Regions from separate parts of the Streptomyces sp. TAA040 genome, predicted to be linked through region 4. Evidence: riboswitches for the same ligand, from Rfam matches in the RefSeq annotation. Region 4 holds a riboswitch; each other region holds the start of a gene.

Region 1 (7,677 bases), on a different contig from region 4:
GTCGAGTTCAACGAGCGGCTGATGGCCCTCCAGGTGGACCGGGGCGGCGGGGCCGCGCTGCGGCGCACCATCGAGGACCTCGGCCTCCGGGTCCGCACCGGGGTGGGCGGCCGCGAGATCACCGCCGGCGAGGACGGCCGCGTCGTCTCGATGACCCTCTCCGACGACGCGGTCCTGGACACCGACCTGGTGGTGTTCTCCGCCGGTGTCCGACCGCGGGACGCCCTCGCCCGGGAGTGCGGGCTGCCGGTGGGCGAACGCGGCGGCGTCGTCGTCGACAAGCGGTGCCGGACGGAGGACCCGGCGGTGTACGCGATCGGCGAGTGCGCGCGCGCTGCGGACGGCACCGTCTACGGCCTGGTCGCGCCCGGGTACGAGATGGCCGAGGTGGTGGCGGCGGACCTGGCCGAGGCGCTGCTGCCCGCGGTCGACCGCCCGGTTCCGGCCGGTGCGGGCGGGTTCACCGGGGCCGACACCTCGACGAAGCTCAAGCTGCTCGGGGTGGACGTGGCGTCCTTCGGTGACGCCCACGGCACCGCGGCCGACTCGTTGGACGTGGTGTACGCCGACTCCCGCGCGGGGATCTACAAGAAGCTGGTGATGGCGCGCGACGGGCGGCTGCTGGGCGGCGTACTGGTCGGGGACGCCGAGACGTACGGGGTGCTGCGGCCGCTGACCGGAAGCGTCCCCCCGGTGCCGGCGGAGTCCCTGGTGCTGCCGGCCGGGGCCGGGGCGCCCGCGGCGCTGGGCCCGTCGGCGCTGCCGGACGAGGCGGTGATCTGCACCTGCCACCACGTCACCAAGGGCGCGATCAGGGAGGCGGTGGACGGGCGGGGCTGCGCCTCGGTGGCCGAGGTGAGGAAGTGCACGGGGGCGGGCACCGGCTGCGGCAGCTGCGTCAAGGTGCTGGGCAAGCTGGTGGACGAGTCGCTGGAGGCCCGCGGGGTCGTCGTGGACAAGGGGCTGTGCGGCTGCTTCCCGCTGACCCGCCAGGAGCTCTACGAGGTGGTGCTGTCACTGCGGATCACCTCCTTCCGGGAGCTGCTGGACCGGCACGGCAGGCCGGAGGCGGCCGGGGGCGAGGGCTGCGAGGTGTGCAAGCCGACGGTGGCCTCGGTGCTCGCCTCCCTGGCCCCCGCGATCGGCGCGGAGGGGTACGTGCTCGCCGGGGAGCAGGCGGCGCTCCAGGACACCAACGACCACTTCCTGGCGAATCTCCAGCGCAACGGCTCGTACTCGGTCGTGCCCCGGGTCCCGGGCGGTGAGATCACACCGGAGGGACTGATCGTGATCGGCGAGGTCGCCCGTGAGTTCGGGCTCTACACGAAGATCACCGGTGGTCAGCGCATCGACCTGTTCGGGGCCCGGGTGGACCAGTTGCCTGCGATCTGGGGAAGGCTGGTGGACGCGGGCTTCGAGTCCGGGCACGCCTACGGCAAGGCGCTGCGGACGGTGAAGTCCTGCGTGGGGCAGACCTGGTGCCGGTACGGGGTGCAGGACTCGGTGCGGATGGCGATCGGTCTGGAGCTGCGCTACCGGGGCCTGCGGGCGCCGCACAAGCTGAAGTCGGCGGTCTCCGGCTGCCAGCGGGAGTGCGCGGAGGCGCAGAGCAAGGACTTCGGAGTCATTGCCACCGCCAACGGCTGGAACCTCTACGTCGGCGGCAACGGGGGCGCCACTCCGCGGCACGCCGACCTGCTCGCCCAGGACCTCTCGGACGCCGGGCTGGTCCGGCTGATAGACCGCTTCCTGATGTTCTACATCCGCACCGCGGAACGGCTGGAACGCACCTCGGTGTGGCTGGAGCGCATCGAGGGCGGCCTCGGCCACGTCCGGGAGGTGGTGGTGGACGACGCCTTGGGCATCTGCGCCGAGCTGGAGGCGCTGATGGCCTCGCACGTCTCAGACTACCGGGACGAATGGGCTGAAACCCTCGCCGACCCGGAGAAGCTCCGCCGCTTCGTCTCCTTCGTCAACGCTCCCGGCACACCCGACCCCTCGGTGCGGTTCGTCGGCGAGCGCGAGCAGGTCAAACCCGATCTGACCCTGCTGGCGGGGCCGGAGATCCCCGTCCGCCGCCTCGAAGGGAGCGCCACCCGATGAGCCCGACCCGCCCTTCCCCCGTCACGGCCGCCGAACCCGCCGACTCTCCCCCGTGCCCGCTCCCGAGCGGCGGACCGCACCCGAACACCGGGGCGTCCACCGACGCCGGGGCGCACCCGGCCGACGGCGGGACGGCCGCCCGGATCGAGGTGCGGGCCGGGGACTCCTGGCATCCGGTCTGCGCTCCCGGCGACCTGGTGCCGGGCCGCGGAGTCGCGGCACTGCTCCCGGACGGGCGGCAGATCGCCGTCTTCACCGACCGCAGCGGCGGCGTCCACGCGGTGGACAACCGGGATCCGTTCACCGGTGCGTACGTGCTCTCGCGCGGACTACTCGGGTCCGCGGCGGGCCGGCCGTTCGTGGCCTCCCCGCTGCTCAAGCAGCGCTTCGACCTGGCGACGGGCCGCTGCCTGGACGACGACTCGGTCATCGTCCGCACCCATCCGGCCCGCCTGACCGGCACCGGCGAGCCGCCGCCCTGAGCACCGGCGAATCGCGTCCCGCCGCCCGTCGGGATGGCGGGACGCGACCGATTCATCCAGCAACGTCGCGTCACAAAAGCCCCTCAAAGTCACCTCGCACCCAAAACGGACAAGCGGTGTGGCAGTCAAGAGGTGGGTGATTTCGGAACCTGACACCCTCTCAGCTTCCACGGGTCGGGAATGCACCGATATAAGGAAGCACGAGACGGTTCGGGTGACCGGACTCACAGGACCGCGCCCCCGTACAATTGCACCTCGTCGGCCACTTCTCGCCTCAGCGTCAATTCCCCTGCTCAGTGCGGTTTTTATGTGCACATGCAAGCCCGCACGTCCGTGACGTCGGAAATGATCGATCTCACAGCGCGCCGAAAATGCTCCCATGCGACCCCCGGAGCGGCTGAGCAAAACCTGGTTTCGCTTGTCCCGGCCAAATCGTTGTGATTACCGTTCATCCCGCCACCGCATCCCGTGCGGAGGTCCCACGCCGGTCACGCCGAATCCTGCCGCCGGTAGAGGGAAACGACTGCATCAGGCCGGCAGGAGCGGGGGAACCAAGGTAAGTGCCGGACCGCGGAGCACGCGGGTCGGCTAGGGGTGAAGCCATGCGCCACCGGATCACGGTGGGGGATGGCCGGGCAGCTCCAGCCCGAATCCGACAGCTCACCTCGCAGGCGCAGGAGAGGACTCAACCCATGTCTCGTGGTCGCCACCGTCGTCCGCGCAAACCCCTGATGTCCCGTCAGGTCTCCAAGGTCTCGCTCGCCCTCACCGCGGGCGGTGCCGGTATCGCTGCTCCGCTGATCACCGCGGGTTCCGCGAACGCGGCCCCGGTCTCCGTGTGGGACAAGGTCGCCGAGTGCGAGAGCACCGGCAACTGGTCGATCAACACCGGAAACGGCTTCTACGGCGGTCTCCAGTTCCAGCAGTCGAGCTGGGCGGCTGCCGGCGGCACGCAGTACGCACCGCGCGCCGACCTCGCCACGAAGGACCAGCAGATAGCCGCCGCCGAGAAGCTCCTGGAGATGCAGGGCCCGGGCGCCTGGCCGGTCTGCGGCCCGCGTGCCGGCCTGAGCCAGGACAGCGGCACGCCGGACATCGCCCCGGACGGCGCGCAGAACAACGCCTCCGAGTCCGGCGCGAAGACCGAGCAGCAGTCGGAGCAGGCCGCGCAGCCGAAGAAGTCCGAGCCGCAGGCCGCCGAGCAGAAGAAGGCCGCGGCCGCGAAGTCGGAGGGCTCGCACGACTACACCGTCGCCAGCGGCGACACCCTCCACAACATCGCGGTCGCGGAGCACGTGCGGGGCGGCTGGCAGACCGTCTACGAGCAGAACCGCGAGACAGTCGGCAGCGACCCGGACCTGATCTTCCCCGGCCAGCGGCTCAGCCTGGACGGCAGCGGCGGTACGTCGGACGCCCCCGCCGAGAAGTCGAGTGCTCCCGCCGAGCAGCCGAAGCAGCAGTCGGCCGAGAAGCAGGAGCCGAAGCAGGAGAAGCCCGAGCCGAAGCCGGAACCCGTGGAGGAGCAGAGCCAGGAGCCCGCTGCTCCGGCCGAGGCCGCCACCACCGGCGGGTTCACCGCGCCGGTGGACGGTGCGCCCAGCACCGCCTACCGCGCATCGGGCGGAAGCTGGTCGAGCGGTTACCACACCGGAGTGGACTTCTCCGTCGGCACCGGCACCTCGGTCCGTTCGGTCGGCACCGGCACTGTGGTCTCCGCGGGCTGGGGCGGCGCCTACGGCAACGAGGTCGTCGTCAAGCACGCGGACGGGCGCTACAGCCAGTACGCCCACCTCTCCTCGCTCTCCGTCTCCGCCGGCCAGAGCGTCGGCGCCGGCGACCAGCTCGGCCTGTCGGGCTCGACCGGCAACAGCACCGGCCCGCACCTGCACTTCGAGGTCCGCACGGGCCCGTCGTACGGCTCGGACATCGACCCGCTGGCCTACCTGCGCGACAACGGCGTCTCCCTCTGAGCGACGCTCCCCCAAGGGGACGAGAGACCGGCCGTGCCCCTCACGAGGGGCACGGCCGGTTCTTCCGTCCGCCGGTGCGCCTCCGCCCGGCGGAGTCGGGAGGGGCGGCGGGGCCTCCGCACAAGGTCTCCCACCGTCCCCCTCCCGGGGACCGGGGCCACCGCCGCAGTGAGGGTCAGGGCGCGGCGGCGACCCCGGAGGTCGCGGTCGTGTCAGCGGCTGTCGCTCCCGGTGCTCCGTGCCGCGGCCCGGCCGGCTTCCAGCCGGGCGACCGGGATCCGGAAGGGAGAACAGGAGACGTAGTCCAGGCCGACCTCGTGGAAGAAGTGCACCGACTCGGGGTCGCCGCCGTGCTCCCCGCAGACCCCGAGCTTCAGCTCCGGCCGAGTGGCCCGCCCCGCCTCCGCCGCGTCCCGGACCAGCTTGCCCACCCCGTCCAGGTCGATCGTCTCGAAGGGGGAGACGCCGAAGATGCCCTTCTCCAGGTAGGCGGTGAAGAAGCTGGCCTCGACGTCGTCCCGACTGAACCCCCACACCGTCTGGGTCAGGTCGTTGGTGCCGAAGGAGAAGAAGTCGGCGGACTCGGCGATCTGGCCCGCGGTGAGCGCCGCCCGGGGCAGCTCGATCATGGTGCCGAGGGTGAGACCCAGCTCCACCCCGTAGGCCGCCTCCACCTCGGCGATCACCCGCTCCGCGTCGTCCCGGACGATCTCCAGCTCCTGGACGGTGCCGACCAGCGGGATCATGATCTCCGCCCGCGGGTCGGCCTTGGCACCCTTGCGTTCGGCGGCGGCCTCGGCGATCGCCCGCACCTGCATGCTGAACAGCCCGGGCACGACCAGCCCGAGGCGTACCCCGCGCAGCCCGAGCATCGGGTTCTGCTCGTGCAGCCGGTGGACGGCCTGGAGGAGCCGGAGGTCGTTCTCGTTGGCGTCCCGTCGGGACTCGGCCAGCGCGACCCGTACCGACAGCTCGGTGATGTCCGGCAGGAACTCGTGCAGCGGCGGGTCGAGCAGCCGCACCGTCACCGGCAGCCCGTCCATGGACTCGAAGAGCTCCTTGAAGTCGCCCTTCTGGAGGGGCAACAGCGCACCGAGGGCGGACTCCCGCTCGGCGTCGGTGTCCGCGAGGATGAGGTGCTCCACCAGTTCCCGGCGCTCGCCGAGGAACATGTGCTCGGTCCGGCACAGCCCGATGCCCTGGGCGCCGAAGCGCCGGGCCCTGGCCGCGTCCTCCGCGTTGTCGGCGTTCGCCCGCACCCGCAGCCGGCGCATCCGGTCGGCGTAGGCCATCATCCGGTGCACCGACTGCACGAGTTCGCCGGCGTCGTCGGCCCCGGCGTGCATCCGGCCCTCGAAGTACTCGACCACGGGTGAGGGGACGACCGGGACCTCGCCACGGTAGACCTTGCCGGTGGAGCCGTCGATGGAGACCACGTCCCCCTCGTCGACGACCACCGTGCCCCTGCCGTCCGGGTGCGGGGCCGTGAGCCGGCGGCGCTTGGTGTCCACCTCCAGGTCCTCGGCGCCGCAGACGCAGGTCTTGCCCATCCCGCGGGCCACCACGGCGGCGTGCGAGGTCTTGCCTCCCCGCGAGGTGAGGATGCCCTCGGCGGCGATCATGCCGTCCAGGTCGTCCGGGTTGGTCTCCCGGCGGATCAGGATGACCTTCTCCCCGGAGCGGGACCACTTGATCGCCGTGTACGAGTCGAAGACCGCCTTGCCGACGGCCGCGCCGGGCGAGGCCGCGATGCCCCGGCCGAGCTGCTCGGGCCGCTCGCCGCCGGCCGCGTCGAAGCGCGGGAACATGAGCTGGGCGAGCTGGGCGCCGTTCACCCGTTGCAGGGCCTCCGCCTCGTCGATCAGCCCCTGGTCGACGAGTTGGGTGGCGATCCGGAAGGCGGCGGCGGCGGTGCGCTTGCCGACCCGGGTCTGGAGCATCCAGAGCGTGCCCCGCTCGATGGTGAACTCGATGTCGCACAGGTCCCGGTAGTGCGTCTCCAGCGTCTCCATGATCTGCATCAGCCGCTCGTAGGACGCCCTGTCCAGCGTCTCCAGCGCGGCCAGGGGGACGGTGTTCCTGATGCCCGCCACGACGTCCTCGCCCTGGGCGTTCTGGAGGTAGTCGCCGTACACCCCCTGCTGGCCGCTCGCCGGGTCCCGGGTGAACGCGACCCCGGTGCCCGAGTCGGGGCCGAGGTTGCCGAAGACCATGGAGCAGACGGTGACCGCGGTGCCCAGGTCGCCGGGGATGCGCTCCTGCCGGCGGTAGAGCCTGGCCCGGTCGCCGTTCCACGAGGCGAAGACCGCGCGGACCGCGAGGTCCATCTGCTCGCGCGGCTCCTGCGGGAACTCCCGGCCGGTCTGCTTCGCGACGATGTCCTTGAAGTCCGTGACCAGCTCGCGCAGCGCCTCGGCGTCCAGGTCGACGTCCGTGGCGGCGCCGCGGCGCTGCTTCGCCTGCGCCAGCGCCTCCTCGAACAGCTCGCCGTCCACCCCGAGGACGGTGCGTCCGAACATCTGGATGAGCCGCCGGTAGGAGTCCCAGGCGAACCGCTCGTCCCCGGACTGGGCGGCCAGTCCGCCGACCGAGGCGTCGGAGAGTCCGATGTTGAGGACAGTGTCCATCATCCCCGGCATCGAGAACTTGGCTCCGGACCGCACGGACACCAGCAGCGGGTCGTCCGGCCGGCCGAGCTGCTTGCCCATCCGCTCCTCCAGCGCGGCGAGGTGGCGGCCGACCTCCTCGCGGAGCTCGGGGGGTTCGGCCCCGGAGTCGAGGTAGACCCGGCAGGCCTCGGTGGTGATGGTGAACCCGGGAGGGACCGGGAGGCCGAGGTTGGTCATCTCGGCGAGGTTCGCGCCCTTCCCGCCGAGGAGGTCCTTGAGGTCCCGGTTGCCCTCGGAGAAGGCGTAGACGAACTTCGGAGCGTTCGCGGTCGCGTGGGGGTCTCTGTTTTCCGACACGGGGCTCACTCCTCGTGGACGGCTGCCCTGACGGCCGGAGCGTAGCCGGATCGAAGGTGCCGGGGCACGGGCAACCGCACGTCAGTGGGCCACGACCACCCGTCCGCCGGAGAATCGAAAGTAAAAAGCGGTTCACTTTCGTCCATCGGTGGTTTT
Region 2 (7,677 bases), on a different contig from region 4:
GTCGGCGCTGCTCACCGTCGCGGTGCCCTCGGTGGCGGTCATGGGGGTGGCCGGCATCGCCGCCGCCTCGGTGAACGACCACACCGAGGACACCGAGGACAAGCCGCTCCAGGCGGCCCCGGACGCCGAACCGCAGAAGGTCTCCGCCGCCAACAGCAAGCTGGACACCCAGCTCGCCGGGGTCTCCGCGGACGCGGGCGACTTCGCCGGGCGCGCCAGCCGGACGCAGGAGCGCATCGACCTCAAGAAGCGCCAGGAGGAGGAGCGCAAGCGCAAGGAGGCCGAGGCCGCCCGTGCCGAGGCCATGCGTCCCAAGTTCGCCCTCCCGGTCGCGCAGCACGGGCTGAGCGCCTACTACGGTCAGGCGGGCGTCAACTGGATGTCGATGCACACCGGCATCGACTTCCCCGTCAGTTACGGCACTCCGGTGCTGGCTGCCACCGACGGCACGGTGAGCACCAAGTGGGACCTCGCGTACGGCAACATGGCCGTGGTCACGGCCGCCGACGGCACCGAGACCTGGTACTGCCACCTCAGCAGCACCAAGATCAGGAGCGGTCCGGTGAAGGCCGGCGACACGATCGCCTACTCCGGCAACTCGGGCAACTCGACCGGCCCCCACCTGCACTTCGAGGTGCGGCCGGGCGGCGGTTCGGCGGTCGATCCGCTGGCCTGGTTCCGCGGCAAGGGGCTCGACCCGACGTAGGCCCGGCGCAGGCCGCCACCTCCGGGCATCCACGGCGCCGCTGGTCGGAACGTTTCCGACCAGCGGCGCCGTCGTCCGTGGCACCCGGCCCGCTCGCCTCCCGAGGAGGAGGACAGGCCCTGTCCTCTTGCTCCGTCATCGTGGCACCAGCCGCGAGGGAGCACCGCTCCCGGGCACGGCAACCGCCTGCGGAGCGTGGACGGTCGGCGATGCCCACATCGCGTCGAAGCAGGGAGCAGGCCATGGCCGTCACGCCCACCACTCATCTGAACTTCCGGGGGACCGCCCGCGAGGTACTGGACTTCTGCCGGTCCGTCTTCGGCGGGCAGCACCCTCGCGGTCACCTACGGGGACGCGGGCGCGTGCAGGACGGCAGCGAGGCGGACCGGGTGACGTGGGTCGGGGCCGCCGGCGACAACGGCTTCAAGGTGATGACCTCTGACGTGCCCGCGCACCTGCCCTGCCCCGGGACCGCGGCCAGAACCCGTCCTTCGTCTCCGTGCGCGGCGACGACGCCGGGGAGTCCGCGCCCTGTGGAGCGGGCCGGCCGGGGACTCGACCGTGGTGCGGGCGCCGGAGCCCGCGCAGTGGACACCGCTGTACGGCATGCTCACCGACCGTTTCGGCGTCACCTGGGTCCTCGACGTCAGCGCTCCGCACGGCGGCTGATCCGGCACGGCGGTGCGGCCGGCACACCGGCCGCACCGCCGTCCGGTCAGAGCTTCTCGACGGGGGCGTAGCGCAGCAGCAGGCGCTTGGGTTTCGGATCACCGAAGTCGATGGTCGCCTCGGCGCTGTCCCCGCCGCCGTTGACCCCGACGACGGTGCCCAGGCCGAAGGTGTCGTGGGTGACCCGGTCGCCGACCGCGAGTGCCACCACCGGGCGCTCCCTGACCCGCCGGGTGGCGAAGCCGCCGCTCCCCCGCCGGCCGGCGGGGGCGGCGAGCCCTCCGGCCCTCGCCGCGGCGGGGCCGCCCCCCGCCGCGCTGCCCGTCCGCCGCCAGTCGAGGTACTCCGGCGGGATCTCCTCCAGGAACCGGGAGGCCGGGTTGTAGGCCGGCTGTCCCCATGCGCTGCGCAGGGTCGAGCGGCTCAGGTACAGCCGCTCCCGCGCCCGGGTGATGCCGACGTAGGCGAGCCGGCGCTCCTCCTCCAGCTCCTTCGGCTGGCCCAGCGCCCTCATGTGCGGGAACACGCCGTCCTCCATGCCGGTGAGGAAGACGACCGGGAACTCCAGGCCCTTGGCCGTGTGCAGCGTCATCAGAGTGATGACGCCGGTGTTCTCGGCCTCGCCGTCGTCCTCGTCGGGGATCTGGTCGGAGTCGGCCACGAGGGCGACCTGCTCCAGGAAGTCGGAGAGGGTGCCCGGGTCGTCCTCCCCGCGCTCCTGCTCGAACTCCAGCGCCACCGCGGCGAGTTCCTGGAGGTTCTCCACCCTGGTCTCGTCCTGCGGGTCGGTGGACGCCTGCAACTCGGCCAGGTAGCCGGTGCGTTCGAGTACGGCTTCCAGCACGGTGGCCGGACCGGCACCGGACTCGGCGACCGTGCGCAGCTCCTCCATGAGAGTGTTGAACCGCTTGACCGCGTTGGCCGAGCGGGACGCCATCCCGTAGGCCTCGTCGACGCGGCGGAGCGCGTCCGGGAAGGTCGTCCGCTCGCGCAGCGCCAGGGCGTCCAGCATCGCCTCGGCCCGGTCGCCGATGCCGCGCTTGGGGACGTTCAGGATGCGCCGCAGCGGAACGGAGTCCTCCGGGTTGGCGAGCACCCGCAGGTACGCCAGGACGTCGCGGACCTCCCTGCGCTCGTAGAAGCGCACCCCGCCGACGACCTTGTACGGCAGGCCGACCCGGATGAAGATCTCCTCGAAGACCCGGGACTGGGCGTTGGTGCGGTAGAAGACCGCGACGTCCCCCGCCCTGGCGTCCCCCGCGTCCGTCAGCCGGTCGATCTCCTCGGCGACGAACTGGGCCTCGTCGTGCTCGGTGTCGGCGACGTAGCCGGTGATCCGGGGGCCGGCCCCGGCCTCCGTCCACAGGTTCTTGGGCCGCCGGTTCTCATTCCGCTCGATCACGGAGTTGGCCGCGCCGAGGATCGTCTGGGTGGAGCGGTAGTTCTGCTCCAGCAGGATGGTGGTGGCGTCCGGGTAGTCCTCCTCGAAACGGAGGATGTTGCGAATGGTGGCGCCGCGGAAGGCGTAGATGCTCTGGTCCGCGTCGCCCACCACGCACAGCTCGGCGCGCTCCGGCCCGGCGGGCGCCTCGCCCTGACCGTCGTCCGCCGAGGCGGGTCCCACTGCTCGGCCCGTCCCCACCAGCTCCCTGACCAGGGTGTACTGGGCGTGGTTGGTGTCCTGGTACTCGTCGACCAGGACGTGCCGGAAGCGCCGGCGGTAGTGCTCGGCGACGTCGTCGAACGCCTGGAGCAGGTGGACGGTCGTCATGATGATGTCGTCGAAGTCCAGCGCGTTGGCCTCGCGCAGCCGTGCCTGGTACAGGGTGTACGCCTCGGCCAGCGTCTTCTCGAAGCCGTCCGCCGCGGTGGCGGCGAAGTCCTCCTCGTCGACGAGTTCGTTCTTGAGGTTCGAGACCTTCGCGCTGAACGCCTTCGGCGGGAACCGCTTGGGGTCGAGTGCCAGGTCGCGGCAGACGAGCGCCATCAGCCGGCGCGAGTCGGCCCCGTCGTAGATGGAGAACGAGGAGGTGAAGCCGAGCCGCTTGCTCTCCCGGCGCAGGATCCGCACGCAGGCGCTGTGGAAGGTGGAGACCCACATCGACTGGGCGCGCGGACCGACCAGCTCGGCCACCCGCTCCTTCATCTCGCCGGCCGCCTTGTTGGTGAAGGTGATGGCGAGCACCTGGCCGGGGTGCACTCCCCTGGCCCCCAGCAGGTACGCGATGCGGTGGGTGAGCACCCGGGTCTTGCCCGAGCCCGCCCCCGCGACGATCAGCAGCGGCCCGCCGCTGTGCACGACCGCGGCGCCCTGCTGCTCGTTCAGACCGGCCAGCAGCTCCTCCGGGTCCGTGACCGTCCGTGGAGCGCCGCCCCGGTGGAACGCGTCCCGGGGGCCGCCGGGACCGGCGAACGAGCCCGCGAACAGGCCGTCCGGCACCTCCTCCGGCTGCGGCGCGGCGGGGTGCTCGGGGTCCGGCGGCGGAGCCTCGCCCGCGGGGGGCTCCAGGTCGGCCAGGAAGCTGTCGTCGAAGAGGCTGCTCATCGCTGCCGAGTCTAAGGGCTCCCTCCGTCACCCCCGGGGCGAGCACCGGGTCCGCCGCCCCGGCACGCAGCGGTCTGCGGCTCTGTCCGGGGCCGCGGGCACCTCCTAGACTTGGCGGCATGACTGATCCCTCCGGAGCGACCGCGCCAGGACCCGGCCACGACCCCGAACTGCGGGCTTCGCACGCGGACCGGGAAGCGGTGGCCGAGACGCTGCGGGAGGCCGCCGGCGACGGCCGGATCGGCATCGACGAGCTGGAGGACCGGCTGGAGCGGGCATTCGGGGCGAAGACCTACGGCGAGCTGGAACCGCTGACCGCGGACCTGCCGACCACCGCCGGCGCCCCCGAGCCGCGCGCCGGTGAGCCGATGGTGCTCAAGGCCGGGGCCGGGGACATCACGCAGACCGGTTACTGGGTGGTGCCGTCCCGGATCACCGCCACCTCGCGGATGGGGGACGTCCGGATCGACTTCTCCCAGGCCGAGTGCCGGCAGCGCGAGGTCCACCTGGAGATCAACGCGGCGATGGGCAACGTGACGATCGTCGTGCCCCCGGGGTGGTCGGTCCGCCCCCACGGCATGCGGGTCAGCATCGGCTCGGTCCGCAACCGGGTCTCCGAGCCACCCGTCCCCGGTGCCCCGACACTGGAGCTGAGCGGGCGCACCGCGATGGGCGACGTGCGGATCCGCTACCCCAACCGCTGGGAGCAGTGGAAGCGGCAGAAGCAGCAGGAATGGCTGGCGCGGGAGCAGCAGGGCTGACGGGCGCGGGGGCCGCCCCGCCCCCGGTGCGGCGGGGCGGCCCCACATCCGCCCGGTGCGGCGCCGCCTCCTGCCCACCCGGGCCGGAGCCGATCACGGCAGGTCACCGAGCGGACGCGGAGCCGCGCGGATAACGAATCGGTTTCGGACATAGCGCGCACCCGTCTTCCCAAGAGCACCGTGTCGTGGCTACGGTGCTGCCTCAGGCGGCCCGGAGACCGTCGGCGACAGTGCCGGCACGGGCGGCCTCCGCCGAGTCCGGCATCCGCCGGAGCCGGGGACCCACCCGTGCACTTCCGGGGTGAATCGGGGCCCGCGCAGGGACCCGTAGGGCAGCCTTCCGACGCCCGAACCCGACAGCTAACCCGGTAGGCGGCCCACGGAAGGAGTTGCCGTCTTGGCGACACACCGCAAGCCGCGTGTCCCTGTGCGGCAGTCGGCCGCGCTGCGCGGAGGAACGGTGGGCGCGACCGCCGCCGCGCTCGCCTCCGTCACGCTGCTCTCGCAGAGCGCCGTCGCGGCACCCGGCGACGGCGGCCCCTCACTGGAGGAGACGCAGGAGAAGGTCGACGAGCTGCACCGGCAGGCGGGCGCCGCGACCCAGAAGTACAACGCGGCGAAGGAGAAGGCCGAGAAGCAGCGCAAGAAGTCAGACCGGCTGCTGGACGAGGTCGCCGAGCGGACCGAACGGCTGAACGACGCCCGGCGCAAGCTGGGCGGTTTCGCCGCCGCCCAGTACCGCAACGGCGGTATGTCGGAGACGGCCACCCTGCTGCTCTCCGCGGACCCGCAGGGCTACTTCCAGCAGACGCACGTGATGGAGCGGCTCACCGGTCAGCAGAAGCAGGCGGTCGGCGACTTCCAGGAGGAGCAGCGCGAGGCGGGCAACAAGCGCGACGAGGCGACGAAGAACCTCACCGAGCTGAACCGGGCCCAGACGAAGCTGGCCGAGGAGAAGAAGTCCGTCCAGGGCAAGCTCGCGGAGGCCCGCACCCTGCTGTCCGAGCTGACCGAGGAGGAGAAGGCCAGGCTGGCGGCCATCGAGCGGGAGAAGCAGCGCGAGGCCCAGGAGAAGGCACGCGCCGCGGAGCGCAAGGCGGCTGCCGAGCGGAAGGCCGCCGCCGAGGCCGCTGCCGAGCGGGAGACCGCCGCTCCGGCGTCCGGGGGCGGGCAGCCGGCCTCGCAGGAGCAGACGGCGGGCACCGGGGGGGCGGACGGATCGCAGGACACGGCCGGCAGCGGGAGGGCCTCGCAGGTACTGGCCTTCGCGAAGCGCGAGCTGGGCAAGCCCTACGTCTGGGGTGCCGCCGGCCCGAACTCGTACGACTGCTCGGGCTTCACCCAGGCGGCCTGGCGGGCGGCCGGGGTCGAGCTGCCGCGCACCACCTACGACCAGGTCGACATCGGCACGCGGGTCGCCAAGTCGCAGTTGCAGCCGGGCGACCTGGTGTTCTTCTACCCGGACGTGACCCATGTGGGCATCTATGTCGGCGGCGGCCAGATGATCCACGCCTCCAAGCCGGGCGACGACGTGAAGTACGAGTCGATCGACTACATGCCCTTCCACAGCGCGGTGCGGCCGGCCTGACGCCGGGCGGGGTCGGCCGCCCGGACCCTCGTGGGGCGGGGCCGGGCGGGCGTCACACCCACATGGTGGCGAGGAAGACGTTGAGGCAGGTCAGCGCGCCCACGGCGGCCATCGTGCCGGCGGGCACCCGCTGCTCGTCGCGCTTGACGTAGACGAGCACCAGGATCACCACCAGCACCGCGAGCTTGACAGCGACCTTGACGTGGTTCACGTCGTTGTCGGCGAGCTGGTTGAAGCCGACCAGGGCGAGGCCCGTCAGGAGCATGGTGGAGGCGCCGTGCAGCATGCCCGGCGTCAGCCGGGCCTCGCCCGCGCTCATCGCCTTCATCTGGAGGAGGAAGCCGCCGAGGAGTGCCGCGATGCCGATGATGTGCAGCCCGACAAAGAAATTGATGAGTACGTCCATGACGCGGAGCGTATCGGGGTATTAGCACACCGCAAGAGTCAGACCCGCCCCGTTCGCCACCCCGAACACAGCACAGCACCGGATGCTCCGAAATGTGCCCGGGGCACCCGGTTCCGACCACTTCGCGATCGACAGCGAAAAATACAGGTCACCGTCCGCTCACGGGGCCGATACGGCCTAGCGTCGCCGTCCATGGCAGCACATCGCAAGCCCCGCAACTCCGGCTTCCGCACTTCTCGTTGGGCCGGCCTGGCCCTGGTGGGCGCGGCGACCGCGACCGCGACCGGCTCCGGCGGTGCCGCGCACGCCGACCCGCAACCGGCCGGGGAGAAGGCCGACGTCCAGCGCATGGTGGACCGGCTCCACCACGAGGCCGAGCAGGCGACGGAGAAGTACAACGGCGCCACCGAGCGCGCCGAGCAGGCGGAGAAGAAGCTGGACGGACTGCGCGACGAGGCGTCCCGGCAGACGGCGCGCGTCAACCGCACGCGCAACGCGCTCGGTTCCCACGCGACCGCGCAGTACCGGCAGGGCGGCGCGATCGGCCCCACCGTGCAACTGGCGCTCTCCTCCGCGCCGGAGGAGTTCCTCCGGCGGGCCGCGACCGCGGACCGCGCCGGCTCCCAGCAGGCGCGCACCCTGGACCGCCTGCACAACCGGCTGCGCACCGTGCGGCAGCTGCGCAGCCAGGCCGCCGACCGCACCGAGACGCTCCGGGAGGCCCGGTCCACGGCCGAGGACCACAAGCGCACCGTGCGCAAGAAGCTCGCCGCGGCGGATCGGCTGCTGGACCGGCTCACGGCGGCCGAGCGGGCCGAGGTACTGGCCGGGGACGGGCACGGCGGTGAGGAGCGCGAGCAGGTGGACGCGGCCCCGGTGGCGGCCGCCGGACGGGCCGCGCGCGCCCTGACGTACGCCAGGAACGCACTCGGCAAGCCCTACGTCTGGGGCGCCACCGGGCCGAACGCCTTCGACTGCTCGGGGCTCACCCAGGCAGCCTGG
Region 3 (7,677 bases), on a different contig from region 4:
GGCTCCGGTTCGGGTACGAGCGGTCCGGAGGACGTGGGCTGTGCCATCAGCGGGAGGTCACCGTGGCCTCCGAAAGCGCCTGCGCGAAGGCGAGCGCCTGGCGCACGGTGTCGGGACCGTCTCCCGCCTCGCTGACCCGCAGCGAGAGGTCGTCGGCCGTGGTGGAACCCGTGTACCCGTGGTCCGCCTCGCAGTCGGGATCGCCGCAGTTGGCCGGCTCCAGGTCGATGCGGCTCACCGCTCCCCAGCCGATGGTCAGCACCACCTCGCGCGGCAGCGTGCCGGGAGTGTACGACTCCGGATTGGCCACCACCCGGCTGAGCACCACCGAGGAGATGCGCTCCAGCTTGACCGACTCCGTGGAGGTGGTCGCGGAGGGGACCGGCGAGGTGCCGTCGGCGGCCTGCTCGTCGGTATGACTGACGATGAACCGGGTGCCGGTGAGCACTAGCACGGTCACATGGCGGCGGACCTCGTTGGCGTCGAACGTCGTCTCCTGGTGGACGACGTAGGACGCGACCGGTTCGCCGCCGACGGCGGCCTCCACCGCCTCGGCCACCAGGGCCGGGTAGTAGCCGCTGCGCTCGATCGCCGAACGCAGCCCCTGCGTCGTGGTTCCGGTCTTCGCCATGCGGCCATCCTACGGTGGTCGGTGCCCCTCAGTACGCGGGCAGGCGGCGCGGCCCCAGGTCCGTGCTGACCGGCGGCGGCGCGAGCCGGACGGCGGCGCCCAGCACCGCCAGTCCGTGCGCCGCCACCACGACCGGCTCCAGTTCCACCGCGACCACCTCGGGGTGGTCGTCCAGCAGGAAGGACACCCGCAACAGCAGGTCCTCCAGCGCCGCGGTGTCCACCGGGCGGGACCCGCGCCAGCCGAACAGCATCGGCGCGCTCCGGATGCCCCGGACCAGGCCCGCCGCCTCCCGGTCGGTCAGCGGGATCAGCCGGTGGGAGAGGTCGCCGAGAAGTTCGGAAGGCGGTCCGGCCAGTCCGAAGGAGAGCACCGGTCCGATGAGCGGGTCGACGCTCGCCCGCACCACGGTGTCCACCCCGCGCGGGGCCATCGCCTGCACGACCGGGCGGAGCTCCTCGGGGCTTCCCAGGGCGGCGGCGAACTCGGCGTAGCCGCGCCGCAGCTCCGCGGGGCCCGCGAGGTCCAGCCGGACGCCTCCGAGGTCGGCGCGGTGCCGCAGGTGCGGGGCGGTGGTCTTCAGCGCGACCGGGTAGCCCAGCAGGTCCGCAGCGCGCACCGCCGTGTCGGCGTCGGGCGCGGGCGGGGCGGGGTGCAGGGCGATGCCGTAGTGGCCGAGCAGCGCCCCGGTGTCCGCGGCGGAGAGCGGGATGCTGCGGGCCGGCGGCGGTGCGTCGCCGCGTCCGGAGGCCGGGGACGGCGGTGGGCAGTGGGCGCGCAGGGCGGTTTCGAGCAGTTTCGCCGCGGGACCCTCCGCGACCTCGTGGTCGGGGACGCCGGACGGCTCCAGCGCGTCGGCGCGCCACTGCGCGTAGCGGACGGCCTCGGCCAGCGCCCGGACCGCACGTTCCGGCGCCGGGCAGGCGGGGATGCGGCGTTCGCTGAGTGCGGCGTCGAGCCCCTCGACCTCCAGGTGGGCGACGGCGATCGGCTTGCCGGTGCCTTCCGCGGCGGAACGCAGGGATTCCCCCAGCCGGGCGGCCCGCTCCCCCGCGGTGCCGCTGCCGTCGTCCACCGAGGGGATGACGGTCACGACGACCGCGTCGGTGCCCGGGTCGTCCAGCGCCGCCGCGAGGGCCCGGTGGTAGTCCTCGGCGGTCGCGGAGGAGGTCAGGTCGGTCACCGGGAGCGGCCGCAGCCCCTGGGACAGGCAGGCGTCGTAGCTGAGCAGCCCGAGCGACTCGGCGTTGCCGAGGATGCCGATCCGCGGGCCGGCCGGCAGCGGTTGGAAGGCAAGCTGGAGCCCGGTGTCGACCAGTTCGGTGACGGTGTCCACCAGCAGCACCCCGGCCTGCCGCAGCAGGGCCGCGACGGTGGCGTCCGGCGTGCGGCCCACCGGGACCGCGTGGCCCGGGGGCGGGGCGCTGCCGCTGTGCCGCGCCCCCTTCACGACCACCACCGGCTTGCGGACGGCGGTGCGCTTGACGAGCCGGGTGAACTTCCGCGGATTGCCGATCGACTCCAGGTACATCAGCGCGACGTCGGTGTCCTCGTCGTCGTCCCAGTACTGGAGGACGTCGTTGCCGGACACGTCGGCGCGGTTGCCCGCGGAGACGAAGGACGACAGCCCGGCGCCCCGCCGGTGCAGCCCGCCGAGCAGGGCGATGCCGATGGCGCCGGACTGGGTGAACAGCCCGATCCGCCCGCGGCGCGGTGTCTGCGGGGCCAGGGTCGCGTTGAGCCGGACCCCGGGGGCGGTGTTGATCAGCCCGAAAGCGTTCGGACCGATGATCCGCATGCCGTACGAGCGGGCCCGGCGCACGAGATCGCGCTGTGCGGCGCGGTCGAAGTCGGCGGAGAGGACCACCATCCCCTGCACCCCGTGCTCACCGCACTCGGTGACCACCGAGTCGACCTGGTCGGAGGGCACGGCCAGCACCACGAGGTCCACCGGCTCCGGGATGTCGCTCAGCCTGCGGTGGGCGGGCACCCCGGGCACCCCGTCCAGCGCGGTCGCCTCCGGTGGCAGGTGGTGGTTGACGGCGTGGACACGGCCGGTGTAGCCGGCCGCGCGCAGCGTCTCCAGTACCGCGCGGCCCGCGCCGCCGGGCCCGCGGCCGGCACCGACGACGGCAACCGACCGGGGTGCCAGCAGCCGCTGCACGGAGTGCGCCTCGGCGCGCTGCTCCCGGCCGCGCATCACGGCGACCGACTCGGCGGTGGGTTCGAGGTCGAGCGTGAGGTGCACGGAGCCGTCCTCGAAGCTGCGCCGCTGCGAGTAGCCCGCATCCGTGAATACCTTGATCATCTTGCTGTTGGCGGGCAGCACCTCGGCGTTGAAGCGGCGCACGCCGCGTTCGCGGGCGCAGGCCGCGATGTGCTCCAGCAGGGTGGAGGCGACACCGCGGCCCTGGTGGGCGTCCTGGACGAGGAAAGCGACCTCGGCGAGGTCGGCCGGTGCCGAGGCCGGCCGGCCGGTTCCGTCGATCCGGTCGTAGCGGACGGTGGCGATGAACTCGCCGCCCACCGTCGCGGCGAGGCCGACCCGATCGACGTAGTCGTGGTGGGTGAACCGGCGGACGTCCCGGTCGGACAGGCGCGGATAGGGCGCGAAGAAACGGTAGTACTTGGACTCGTCCGACACCTGCTCGTAGAAGCTGACGAGGTGGTCCGCGTCCGCGGCGGTGATCGGCCGAATCCGGGCCGTGCCGCCGTCGCGCAGCACCACGTCGGCTTCCCAGTGCGTCGGGTAGGCACGCTCCTCGGGCGTCTGCATGGGGCCAGCGTACGGCCGAAGGCCGCTTTCCGGGGGCACGGCGGCCGGGGAGGCGCCTCGCGGAACGGCGGCGGCGCAGGCCGTCGTCCCAGGAGGCGGACGGGGGGGTGCGACGGCGGGTCGGCGCGGGAGGACAGTGCCCGTACCGGACCGGTCGCCACCGCGTGCGAAACTGGTCTAGACAACTGTTCCGAAGGAAGGGCAACATCATGGCTGAGCGCCGCGTCTCCGTCGGTTGGACCGAGGGCCTGCACGCCCGTCCCGCCTCCATCTTCGTCCGCGCCGCGACCGCCGCCGGCATCCCCGTAACCGTCGCCAAGAGCGGCGGAGCGCCCGTCAACGCCGCATCGATGCTGGCCGTCCTCGGACTCGGCGCCGAGGGCGGCGAGGAGGTCGTCCTGGCGTCCGACGCCGAAGGCGCGGACGCGGCGCTGGGCCGGCTGGCGAAACTGGTCGCCGAGGGGCTCGAGGAACTGCCCGAGGCTGTCTGAAGAATTCTCCGGGCAGCACCGGGTGGAAACTCAGGTAAAGGTGGCGGATCGACGGATCTGCCGCCTTTCCCCTGCCCGCAGGTATTCGGGCAGGGGAGAATCACCCCGCAAAATTCTCCGCCCTTTGTATACACGGTGTGTTAAACGCGGCCGCGTTCGTTGTTTACAGCAGGTTTCGAACTCCTCACCGCCGCGGGGTGCCGCCGCCGGCGCACTGCCACCGGACGCTCCACGTGCGCCGCGGCGAGCGCGCGGGCCCGCTCCGGCTCCCGGCGGGCGATGGCGTCCACGAGCGCACCGTGCTCCTGCCAGACCGCCGTGGCCCCCACCGGCGGCTCAACCGCCGGGGCCGCGTACATCCAGGTGATCTTCCGGCGGAGCTGGGTCAGCAGCGCAGCCAGCGCCGGGCTCCCCGACGCCTGTGCGAGGGTCTCGTGGTACCAGTCCCCCAGCGCGTGCAGATCCGACAACTGCCCCTGCTCAGCGCGCTGTCGGCCGAGCCGCACCAGGCCCCGCAGCACCCTGACATGCGCCTCGGAACGGCGCTGCGCCGCACGGGCGGCGCCCAGCGGCTCCAACAGCGCACGAATGTCCAGCAGGTCGGCCGCCTCCTGCTCGGTGGGTTCGGCGACATGGGCGCCGACATGCCTGCGGGTGGTCACGAAGCCCTCCGACTCCAGCATCCGCAGCGCCTCGCGCACCGGCACACGGGACACCCCGTACCTGCGGGCGAGCTGCTCCTCGGTCAGCCGCGCGCCCGGCGGAAAAGCACCGGAGACGATGTCGTCCCGAACCGCTGTGCATACCGTGTGCGCCGCAATGCGCATGGCCCTACCTCCGGCGTAATCCCCGCGTTTCGAGATGTCGCTGAGTCGAACTCTATTCCACTCGGCGGGCTCTTTTGATGCCCGTCCCTGATCGGGTGGAAAACGCGCGGGCCGGCCGCGGGAGAACAGCACAGGACCCCCGGATGTCGCACCCGGGGGTCCTGTGTTCGTCCGCACCGGCCGTCGCACCGGCACGGACCGTTCAGCGGGGGACGGGACTCACAGCCCGACGCCCTTGCCTCGGAGGTAGGCCAGCGGATCGATGTCCGAGCCGTACGAGGGGCCGGTACGCGCCTCGAAGTGCAGGTGCGGTCCCGTCGAGTTGCCGGTGGAACCGACGCGGCCGATGCCCTGGGCGGCGTCGACCTGCTGGCCGGCCCGTACACCCATCGACGACAGGTGACCGTACTGGGTGTAGCCGCCGTCCCGGTGCCGGATCACGATGTTGTTCCCGTAGGCGCCGCCCCAGCCCGCCTCGACGACGGTGCCGGCACCGGTCGCGCGCACCGGGGTGCCGGACGCAGCGGCGAAGTCGATACCGCTGTGACTCCCGGAGGACCACCGGGAACCACCCGTGCGGTACTGCGTCGTGACCGGGGAACCGGTAACGGGAGCAACGAAGGCCGCGGCGCGCTTGGCACTGCGGGCCGCCTTCGTCGCGCCGGACCGGGAGCCGGCGGCCCGCTCGGCCGCCCGGTCCTTCTTCGCCTTCGCCTTCTTCGCGGCTCGGGCCTTCTTCGCCGCCTCGGCCTTCGCGGCTTCCGCCGCGCGGTGCTGGACATCGGCCTGGGCCGATACGCCCTGCACGGTCGCGTTGCCGAGGGCGATCGCCTGGCCGATCCCGGCCACACGCAACGCGCTGTCGGCCGCCGCCACCGGGGAGCCGGCGAAGACACCGGCCACCAGGCCGACGGTCAGGGTGCTCGCGCCGGCGATCCGGGCTCCGGTCCGCACGGCACGGCTGGGGCGCCGCCAGGAGGCGGCAGCATGCTTGAACGCCATGGCAGGCGTGCTCCTTTCCTTCCTTCACGCCTACCGGGTTAGCTGACGGGTTCGGAGCAGGAAGGTCTCCTACCGGCGCATTTCACTGGGAAGCGCCCGGATTCACCCCAAGGACTTCGGTGGGTCCCCGGCTCCCTCACGGGGACTCGGCGTTCGCTGCGCGTCGGCCGCGGCGCGGACACTTCTGACGGCAGCGCAACCGAAGCTAAACCGGACATCTCGCTGCTACCAAACCGATCTCGTCCTTTGTCGCCCATCCCACAGGAATCACACCCGCATATCATCCCAATACGGACAAAAATCGACCCCTGCTTGCCGGAAACCCGAAACAGGGGTCGACGCACGGCGGGCCGGGCGGCGGCGCAGCTACGTCCCGCCCGGCCCGACCGCGGACGGACGCGGGCCGGTGCGGCTACTGGCCGCCGACCACCCGGACCTCCCCGATGCCCAGCTCGCGCACCGGCTCGGCGATCTGCTCGGCGTCCCCGACCAGCACCGTGACCAGGCGGTCCACCGGGAAGGCGTTCACCGCGGCGGCCGTCGCCTCCACCGTGCCGGTCTCCGCGAGGCCGACGTACAGCCGGCCCTGGAAGTCGTCCGGCAGGTGCTGCTCGACCTGGTCGGCGAGGGTGTCCGCCACCGCGGCGGCGGTCTCGTACCGCAGCGGGGCGACGCCCACGAGGTTCTGCACGGCGACGTCCCGCTCCTCGTCCGTGAGGCCCTCCGCTGCGAGCGTCCGCAGCACCTGCCAGAGGTCGGCCAGCGCCGGCCCGGTGACGTCGGTGGCCACCGAGCCGCTGATCGCCAGCATGGCGGCGCCGGTGCCCTCCGGAGTGGAGCGCAGGACCTGGCTGAAGGCCCGCACCCCGTAGGTGTAGCCCTTGTCCTCACGCAGCACCCGGTCCAACCGGGAGGTGAGGGTCCCGCCGAGGCAGTAGGTGCCCAGCACCTGGGCCGGCCACACCCGATCGTGCCGATCGGCGCCGATCCGCCCGATGAGGATCTGGGTCTGCACCGAACCGGGACGGTCCACGACGACCACCCGGCCGGTGTCGTCCGCCGTGATCGGCGGGACCGGCCGGGGCTCGGCAGTGGAGCCGGTCCACGCCCCGAGCGTCTCCTCCAGCGCGGCGGCGAGGTCCACGCCGGTGAAGTCGCCGACGACCACCGCGGTGGCGGCGGCCGGGCGCACATGGGCCTCGTAGAAGGCCCGTACGGCCGCCGCGTCCACCCGGGCGACCGTGCCCTCGGTGCCCTGGCGCGGCCGGGACATCCGCGAGTCGGCCGGGAACAGCTCCCCGGAGAGGGCGATGGCCGCCCGGCGCGCCGGACTGGCCAGCTCGTGCGCGATCTCGTCCAGCCGGTTGCGCACCAGCCGGGCCACCTCGGCGTCGGGGAAGGCAGGCGCGCGCAGCGCGTCGGCCAGCAGCCCGAGCGCCTGCCGGAGGCGGGAAGCGGGGACCTCCAGTGAGACCCGCAGGCCCGGGTGGTCGGCGTGCGCGCCCCAGGTGGCGCCGCAGCGCTCCAGTTCGGCGGCGAAGTCCTCGGCACTGTGCTTGTCGGTGCCCTCGCTGAGAGCGCGAGCCATCAGTGTCGCGACGCCGTCGAGGCCGGCCGGCTCCGCTTCGAGCGGGGCGACCAGGTTGACCTCGACCGCGACGACCTGCTGGCCGGGGCGGTGGCAGGTGAGCACCGTCAGACCGTTGGCCAGGGCGCCGCGCTCGGGAGCCGGGAAGGCCCACGGCTTGGGCTCGCCACCGGTCGGCTGCGGGTGGAAGTCCATACCGGGCTCGGCGGGTGTGCTGGTGGTGGCGTCGCTCACTGCGGGGCCCCTTCGGCGGAGTCGGTGGTGTCGGCGGTCGCGGTGCTTGCCGGGCCGGCGGGGTTGTCGCCCTCCTGGGCGGAGGGGGTGGGAGCGTAGACGAGCACGGCCCGGTTGTCCCGGCGCAG
Region 4 (7,677 bases):
CCATCGGGCAACTCTTCGATTACCGTCGTTATATAGCTTCCGACCCTACGCTCTCGTTGCTGCTGCCGGAACGTCCGCGTCCCGACTTGCTAGACCTGTGCGCCTCAGTCGATACCACTGTGGTGTGGCGCTCAGGGCAAGGATTTGACCGGGCGACCGCATAGCATGCTTCTCCTCTTTCCGTTGAGATGACGTGGGAGGTCATCGGTATGTCGGAGAAAGCCCTGCTGGCTCTCCTGCCTCAGCACGCCCTCGGTGTGCTCGCCACCTTGCGGAGCTGCGGCCGGCCGCAGCTGTCGAACATCAACTACGCCTACTCGGCTTCCGAACAGTGCGTCAGGATCTCCACCACCGCGGACCGGGCCAAGCTGAAGAACCTGAGGCGCGACCCGCGGGCGAGTCTGCACGTGACGGCCGCTGACGGATGGGCCTGGACGGTCGTCGAGGGCACTGCCGAGGTGACGGCACCCGCAGCAGGCCCGGACGACGACGTCACCGAGGAGTTGGTGGCGGTCTACCGGGCCCTCCGGGGGGAGCACCCGGACTGGGACGAGTACCGTGCGGCCATGGTCGCCGACCGCCGCCTGGTGGTACGTCTCCCGGTGGGGCGGGTGTATGGACAACCGCGCCGATGATGCCCGCCCCCGCGGACCGGTCGCTGAGGAAGCTCGGGGTTCGGGGTGGTGCCGCTCTCGGCGGCGGCCGGTCCCGGGCAGCAGGAATCGTGGGAGGACGGAGACGCGCTCGCCTGTGTGACCACGCACGGCGTGCTGGCCTGTGTGGACGGGACGCCGCGGCGGGCGGCTCCACAGCGCGGGTTGCTCTCCGGGCTGCTCTCCGGGCTGCTGGCCGAGTCTCCGCGACCGCGCCGGCTACTCGGGCGCAGTCCGGAGAGCTTGCTGGCCCGGGTGCCGGGGGGGGGATCTGGAGCCGGCGAGGCGTGGCACGGGGGAGTTCGGTGCGGCGGGGGATACGGCCGGAGGCCGCTTTCGACCGGTTCCTCGTCGCCGGGTGACGCCCCGCCGTCCCGGTTGCACCGAGGCGGCCACGCCCTGCCGGGCATGGGGCGGCGTACCGGGCGGGCGGGCCGGCCGGCCCGCCCGTCCGGCGGTTGCCGGCGGACGCGGGCGGCCGGGGGTCCGACGGCCCCGGTGTCGGGGGGGGGTGCACCGGGGCCGTCGGAGCGGTACGCCGCCGCCCCTCCCCTCCTGTGCCGGAGCGGAAGCTCCGGCTGGTGCGGGGCGGCGACGGGGTTCGGGCGGCCCGCGAACGGGCGTGCAGGGTGGACGCGTGCGCGGCGTCGCGGTCGCGGGTGGCCGCCGTCCCGGACGAGGCTCCGGCAGACGGGGGCGCCGGCCGCTGACGGGCCGTCAGCCCCCGCCCCGGCGCCGTACGGACGGGGCGGTCACGGCGGTCACCGCTGCGGCGGTCGCGCCGCGGGTCAGACGGAGAGTCCCTTCCCGCGGAGCCAGGCGAGCGGGTCGACGGCGTCCCCACCGCCGGGCCGGACCTCCACGTGCAGGTGCGGACCGGAGGAGTTGCCGGTGGAGCCCACGCGGCCGATGACGTCGCCTGTGGTGACGCTGCCGCTGGTCTTGGTCATGGAGGAGAGGTGGCAGTACCAGATCTCGGTGCCGTCCGAGAGCTCCAGGACGATGCGGTACCCGTAGGAACCGGCCCAGCCGGCTTCCTTGATGGTGCCGCTGTGCACTGCCTTGACGGGCGTGCCGTTCGGGGCGGCGAAGTCCTGGCCGGTGTGGTTGCTGGACCACATCGAACCGGCCTCGCCGTATCCGGAGGTGAGCTGGTACGACGCGAGCGGGAGGCTGAAGCTGGCGGCGAGCTTGCGGAGGCGTTCCTCCTCCGCCTTCCGCTTCTGCTCCTCCTCCGCCTTGCGCTTCTCCTCCTCCTCCGCCTTGCGCTCCGCTTCGGCCGTCGCGGCAGCCTCGTCGGCGGCCTTGCTCGCGGCTGCCGCGGACGCCGCGTCGCGAACCTGCTGGTCGGCGGCCTCCTGCTGCTGGTCGGCCTGCTGGAGGATGCGGGCCCGGAGCGCCTCGCCCGCGTCGGTCTGCCCGGCGTCGGTGGCGGTGGCGGTCAGGCCGGCCTGGGTGAGCGGCGCGGCGACGGTGGTCGTCCCGACGTCCTCGGTGTCGGAGACGAGCCCGCCCACGCCCGGGAGATCGGCGGCGTCGGGGAGGCTGTCGGTGAAGGTGGAGAGGTCCGGCATCGAGACCGGGGACTTGGGCTTGTCCTGGGCGGTCGCCATGCCGCCCGCACCGATGGCGGCGACCATGCCGACGCCGAGGACGGTGCCGCTGCGGGCCATCCCGCGCTGCTTGGCGACGCGGTGCCGACCACGGACGGGGCGGATGGACTCTTCGGTGGGATTCCACTCGTCCCAGGTGTCGCCGACGGAGGGACCGTAGGCCGCGATATCGACCGGCGGTGCCTCGGTGGCAGGCCTGCTTGACGCCACGGGGGCGCTCTCCTTTCCTTCCTTCTGGCCTACCGGGTTAGCTGACGGGTTCGGAGCAGGAAGGTCTCCTACCGGTGGCATCGTGACGATGCCGACGGATTCACCCCAAAGTAATGGTTCCCCGGTTCCTTTGGTGCAGTGGTGATGACTGGTGACGCACTGTCTGGATTCGGCCAAGGCGCACGGTGCCGTCTCTTGCGACGGCAGTGACGACCGCGCTGCGTTATCGAACGTTAATAGACCCGGGTCCCAGATTCCAAGTCTTCGCGGAAACAAGACTGTCAAACGGCAGAACATTCAGTGATCTTCAGCCGTCAATCGGTCATAACGGGCGGGTCGACGTAACGCACGCGGAGGAGATCTTCGCCAAGTCGTTATGCGGAGGGGTCAAGATCCCTCACCCGGAGTGACCGGAAGGTGGGTTCACGACGGGTGGATGACGGGCGGGACGCGGCAGCCCGGACGGCTGGCCGGTCAGCGGTGGCGGACGACGGCGAGCAGCGCCATGTCGTCGTCGGCCCGGCCGCCCGTGTGGGCGGCGACGTCGGTCACGAGTTCCTCCAGCAGTGCCTGGGGCCGGTGCGTGTGCCACGCCTCCGCACGGATGCGGGGCACGAGCTGGTAAAAGGCGCCCGCGGCGTCCCGGGCCTCGCTGAGCCCGTCGGTGTGCAGGAGCAGGGTGGAGCCGACGGGGAAGTCGAACACCTCCGGCCCACGCGACCGGCCGAGCCGTTCCGGGACCAGGCACGCGAGCCCGAGCGGCAGTGCCGGCTCGTCCGGGTCGAGCACGCGGACCTCGCCGTCCGCGCACAGGAGCACCGGTGGAGGATGTCCCCGGTTCACGACCCGCAGCACGCCCCCCGAGGTGATCTCTGCCAGTACGGCGGTGGCGAACCCCTCGAAGGACTCCGGGCCCGGTTCGCCCGGGTCGCGCCGGCGCTCCTCCTCGCGCACGAGCGCCCGGTCCAGCCGGTCCGCGACCCCTCCGAGTTCGCTCTCCTGCTCGGCGGCCTCCCGGAACGCGCCGATCACCACGCCCACCGCCTCCACCGCGCCCAGCCCCTTGCCCCGGACGTCGCCCAGGATCAGCCGGGCTCCAAACGGTGTCTGCTGGGCGGCGTAGAGGTCGCCGCCGATGCGGGCGTCGGCGTGCGCGGCCTGGTAGCGGGCCGCGATCTCCAACCGGTCCATCCGTTCCGGCGGTGCCGGCAGGACGGCCAGTTGGGCCACCTCGGCGACCCCCCGGGCGGAGGCCAACTGCTCGGTGCCGCGCCGCAGCACCCGGTTGATGCCCAGGGCGATCGCGGCGACGGTCGTCATCGTGACGGCCTGGCTGATGTCGCGCGCCCAGCCACCGTCGTCCTGGCCGACGATCAGCAGCATCAGGACCAGCGTCGCCGTCAACCCGGTCAGTGCGGTGCCGCGGCGGGAGTACAGCGGTGCGGCGATCAGGGGGGCGGCGGTGAAGAGGGCGGTGAAGGTGACCTCGGGCGGTGTGGCCAGCTGGATGACAGCCCCGAGGACGATCAGGGCAGCGGGCAGGGATCGCGCGGCGCGGCCGGTGTCCGTGTGCGCCGCATGGCGCCCTGAACTGTGCACACCTCCAAGCTTCGGCCCGGCCCCGGCGGTCGGCTACTCGGCACTGTCCATTCGCGGCCCGGCGGCAGCTCGCGGGTGCGGCGCAGGCCGGTCGACGGGAACGGCACAGTCGGGCGCCGGGGTGGCTCAGGTGGGCGCCGGCGGCAGGGCGGCGGGCCCCCGGTGCAGGAGGGGGCGCCGGGTCGGCGGCCTGGTGCGCGACTACCGGTGGGGGCCCGGCCCCTCGTCGTCCACCCCCGCGCTGTCCCATGCCCGGCACTGGCCCACACCGGGGGTGCCGCCCACTCCCGGGGACCGCCTCAGTCCCGGCGCTGCCCTGCGCCCAGGGCCGTCAAGACGTCAATCAGCCGCACGCACGGTCCTTCGTGCAGGTGAAACATCGGTGCAGGACCCGTCCCGGAGGCTTCAACCGCCGAAGTTCAACGGGGGGCCGGGTTTCTCCGGCCCCCCGGAACGGCCGTCCTGCTCCGGCTGGACAGCCGTGCCCCGGGTTCCCCTGACGAAAAGGATCGACTGATGATGCGTACGGCCAAGACCGTCGCCCTGGCCGCGGCCACCGGTATCGCCCTGATGAGCGGCGGCGCCGCCGCCGCCGACAGCGGCGCCCAGGGTGCGGCCATCGGCTCGCCCGGCGTGCTCTCCGGCAACCTGGTCCAGGTGCCGGTGCATGTGCCCGTGAACGCCTGCGGCAACAGCGTGAACGTGATCGGGCTGCTCAACCCGGCCATCGGCAACACCTGCGCGAACGTCGGCGGCCACCAGGGCTGGTGACTCGCGTCCCCGCGGCCCGGGCAGCCGGGCGCCGTCCCCCCGGGCGGCGACGGCGGCACGCGTCCGCAGCTGAGCGGGTGACGGGCCGGTCCCGCTGAGGCGGGGCAGCCCGACGGCGGGTCCGGCCCGGCCGGTGCAGGTCACCGCGCCGGGCCGGACCTGTGTCCGGGGCCGGGGAGTGCTGCCGGTAGCCGCCCCCGCCTCGGCCCCCGGCCACGACTTGGTGGTGCGCCCGCCGGGGCGCGGGGCGAGGGTACGGGGATACGGGACGACGGGGTACCAGGCGGCCCGCTCACTGTCGGCCGGGGGCCGCGTACCTCATGCAGACCCACCTGGAGCGGGCACGCGGCGGGAGCGGGCACGCGGCGGGCGGCGCTGCCGGCCCGGCCCGGTCAGTAGTGGAGCGCGGCGTGCACGTGCTTGCCGCCGGGGCCGGACTCGGTCACCACCGAGCGGCACAGGGCGTGCACGATCTCCAGCCCGTGCCCTCCGACACGCTGGGCGTCCGGCCGCAGCCGCAGCGGCAGCTCGGGGTTGGCGTCCCATACGGAGACCTGCACGAGCCGCTCGATGCGGTCCAGCATCAGCGTGAGCAGGGAGCGGCCGGAGGCGTACTTGCCCGCGTTGGTCACAAGCTCGCTGACCACGAGCCGCACGTCGTCACTGGGCCCGGTCGGAACGTCGGTGCCGAGTTCGGCGGCGGCGTCCTCCAGGAAGTCCGCGGCGAACTGCCGAGCTCGCACTCCGCTTTCGGAGCTCCCGTCGACGACGAGCTCCCGCCGGAGGCAGGAGGCCCCGTTCGGCTCGGTTCCCGGGGACGGAGTCGTAATGATCATGGCTTGCCTTTCCCGTGCGAGTGCAGCGGTAACGACCCGTATACCCGATACGCCACACCTGACTCTGCGTGCCCGTGATCGATTCGGAGTCCCGCATCCACGCTGTTCGGAGAGCTCCCCGGGCGCAGCCGATCCGTTGAGCCACCGGCTGCGAACCCCCCGCACCCCACCGGTGGCGGGCGTCGTATGCGCGTTTCCGTCCCTGGGCAGCAGCCGAAGAAGACGGCCGCATCTCTTACCCCGACCGGGACGGCATGGGGGCCGCCCCGGTCGAGGAACCCGCGCCGGCGCTGCGCAGCGCCTCGGCGACCGACGGGTACGGCGGCGGGAAATCCGGGGGCGCGGCGAGGGCCAGCAGGCGTCGCACTGCCGGGGAGGGCGCGGCGAGCCGCACCCGGCGCCGGGGGGCGTCGCACGGCAGGACCGCGCGCAGCAGCCCTGAGTCGCAGAAGCCGACCCGGGAAGCGTCGATCACGACCGTGGTGGCGGGGCCGCTGGCGCCGGTGGCCACTGCGGAGCGCACCCACGAGGCGGTGAAGAAGTCGATGTCCCCGGCGAGTGTCACCACGCAGCAGCCCTCCGTCCAGCGGGCGCCGCGAACCACCTGGTCGGGCGGTTCACCGCCGCCGCTCCGGGAGGCGAGGACGGGCGGCAGCGGCAGCAGTATCGGCGGGCTGCCCGCCGCGGGACGCGTGCCCGCCGCGCGTTGCACGCCTGCTGTGCGCTGCGTGTGCCGGGTGTCGACCGTGCGGGTGGGGTGCTCCTCGTTGCTCATATCCGGCTCCAACGATCACATGCGTGCGCACAGCACTGCCGAGTGATCCGGATCACTCGATTTCGGCCCCCTGCCACCGGTTCGCGCCGGCGAGGATCACCCGAGTGGCCCTTTCCCGTCCGACCGGGCCGGTCAGCGGGGCGCGTCGGGCACGGCATCTCGGGGCGTGATCGGGGTGAGCCGCGGACCGGCGCCGCTCAGGCCCAGGACGATGCCGCCGGCGACCTCGTGCAGCTTCACGTTGCGCTTCTGCGAGAGCCGGCGCAGCACCTCGAAGGCATGGTCGGCCGTGCAGCGCTGCTGCGCCATGACGATGCCGAGAGCCTGGTCGATGACGGACCGGCGGGCCACTGCCGCCTGCACGTCCTCACCGAACTCGACGTGCCCGGCGATCCGGAGCGCCACCCCGAGCGCTCCGGAGGCGTGGTCGGCGAAGGCGCGCGCCTCGCTCCGGAGCCCGGCGTCGAAGGTGCGGGCCGCGGTGGAGTAGAGGTTCAGCGAGCCCACCGCGGAGTCCCGGCCGAGCGGGGTGAGCGGGAGCGAGTGGACGCTGCGCACGCCCTCGGCCAGGCTGGCCGCCGCGTAGTCGCCCCAGCGGGTCTCCTTGGTCATGTCCGGGACGAGTTGGGGCCTGCCGGTGCGCAGGCAGTCCAGGCACGGACCACGGTCCCGCTCATACTGGGCCCGGTCGAAGCGACCCACGCGTGCGTCGCTCGCCGCGGCGGTGACGGGTCGTCCGGCCCGCTGGATGGTGATGCCGCAGGAGACCTCCGGCGGGAACGCGGCACTCGTGATCCTGACCATCTCGTCGAGGAACTCCTCGAGGCGCTCCACTCCGACCAGCAGGGCGTGCAGCTGGCGGAGGGCGCTGTCCGCCACCGGGCCGCCGCCTCCGGCTGTCGCTGTCATACGTGCCTCCTCGGTGCCGATGGTGGCAGAGCGCGGCACGTCAGCGCGGCGCTCAACGGACTCCTGCACGCTCGGGAGGAGTGCTTCGCGGTGGTCGTGTGGGGACGCCGGACCGGCCGGGGCGGCACACAACCGCGCTGCGGGCCGCCACCGGATCGTGCGGGTGCCCTCGGCCCCGAGCACCGAAACGGCGGCCCGCCCTGCCGCCCGGGCACGGAGGACTCGCGGCTACGGGAGAAGATCACCGAACAGCTTGGCCGGCAGGCCCTCGGCGGGGATGAACCGCACCTCGCGGTCCTGCTGGTCGGCCC

Evidence for each region. A riboswitch is a leader RNA that binds a small molecule or an ion and turns the genes downstream of it on or off. The one in region 4 is predicted to bind cyclic di-AMP.
Region 1: it holds a riboswitch for cyclic di-AMP, as region 4 does, so the genes downstream of both, H300_RS0104065 (transglycosylase family protein) here and H300_RS0118430 (M23 family metallopeptidase) in region 4, are expected to answer to the same signal.
Region 2: it holds a riboswitch for cyclic di-AMP, as region 4 does, so the genes downstream of both, H300_RS0106030 (NlpC/P60 family protein) here and H300_RS0118430 (M23 family metallopeptidase) in region 4, are expected to answer to the same signal.
Region 3: it holds a riboswitch for cyclic di-AMP, as region 4 does, so the genes downstream of both, H300_RS0115155 (M23 family metallopeptidase) here and H300_RS0118430 (M23 family metallopeptidase) in region 4, are expected to answer to the same signal.

The regions. Positions count from the first base shown of each region.
Region 1 is NZ_AUKR01000005.1:22,257-29,933, forward strand. It holds gene nirB (nitrite reductase large subunit NirB) at 1-2,103, shown strand, start outside; gene nirD (nitrite reductase small subunit NirD) at 2,247-2,585, shown strand; cyclic di-AMP (ydaO/yuaA leader) riboswitch at 3,096-3,274, shown strand; gene H300_RS0104065 (transglycosylase family protein) at 3,278-4,555, shown strand; gene ppdK (pyruvate, phosphate dikinase) at 4,768-7,521, opposite strand.
Region 2 is NZ_AUKR01000006.1:68,758-76,434, reverse strand. It holds gene H300_RS29805 (M23 family metallopeptidase) at 1-706, shown strand, start outside; gene pcrA (DNA helicase PcrA) at 1,422-3,920, opposite strand; gene H300_RS0106040 (DUF1707 and DUF2154 domain-containing protein) at 4,040-4,681, shown strand; cyclic di-AMP (ydaO/yuaA leader) riboswitch at 4,922-5,072, shown strand; gene H300_RS0106030 (NlpC/P60 family protein) at 5,079-6,269, shown strand; gene H300_RS0106025 (hypothetical protein) at 6,322-6,675, opposite strand; gene H300_RS0106020 (C40 family peptidase) at 6,868-7,677, shown strand, end outside.
Region 3 is NZ_AUKR01000015.1:103,502-111,178, reverse strand. It holds gene H300_RS0115180 (alkaline phosphatase family protein) at 1-47, opposite strand, end outside; gene H300_RS0115175 (DUF5998 family protein) at 47-631, opposite strand; gene H300_RS0115170 (GNAT family N-acetyltransferase) at 660-3,407, opposite strand; gene H300_RS0115165 (HPr family phosphocarrier protein) at 3,617-3,898, shown strand; gene H300_RS0115160 (GntR family transcriptional regulator) at 4,039-4,725, opposite strand; gene H300_RS0115155 (M23 family metallopeptidase) at 4,945-5,727, opposite strand; cyclic di-AMP (ydaO/yuaA leader) riboswitch at 5,740-5,889, opposite strand; gene H300_RS0115150 (M16 family metallopeptidase) at 6,140-7,510, opposite strand; gene H300_RS27040 (M16 family metallopeptidase) at 7,546-7,677, opposite strand, start outside.
Region 4 is NZ_AUKR01000024.1:17,622-25,298, forward strand. It holds gene H300_RS31570 (SRA domain-containing endonuclease) at 1-164, shown strand, start outside; gene H300_RS0118420 (PPOX class F420-dependent oxidoreductase) at 210-635, shown strand; gene H300_RS0118430 (M23 family metallopeptidase) at 1,442-2,476, opposite strand; cyclic di-AMP (ydaO/yuaA leader) riboswitch at 2,488-2,630, opposite strand; gene H300_RS27710 (PP2C family protein-serine/threonine phosphatase) at 2,951-4,075, opposite strand; gene H300_RS0118440 (chaplin) at 4,592-4,846, shown strand; gene H300_RS27715 (ATP-binding protein) at 5,239-5,682, opposite strand; gene H300_RS29405 (STAS domain-containing protein) at 5,918-6,457, opposite strand; gene H300_RS27725 (GAF and ANTAR domain-containing protein) at 6,590-7,366, opposite strand; gene H300_RS29410 (ANTAR domain-containing protein) at 7,595-7,677, opposite strand, start outside.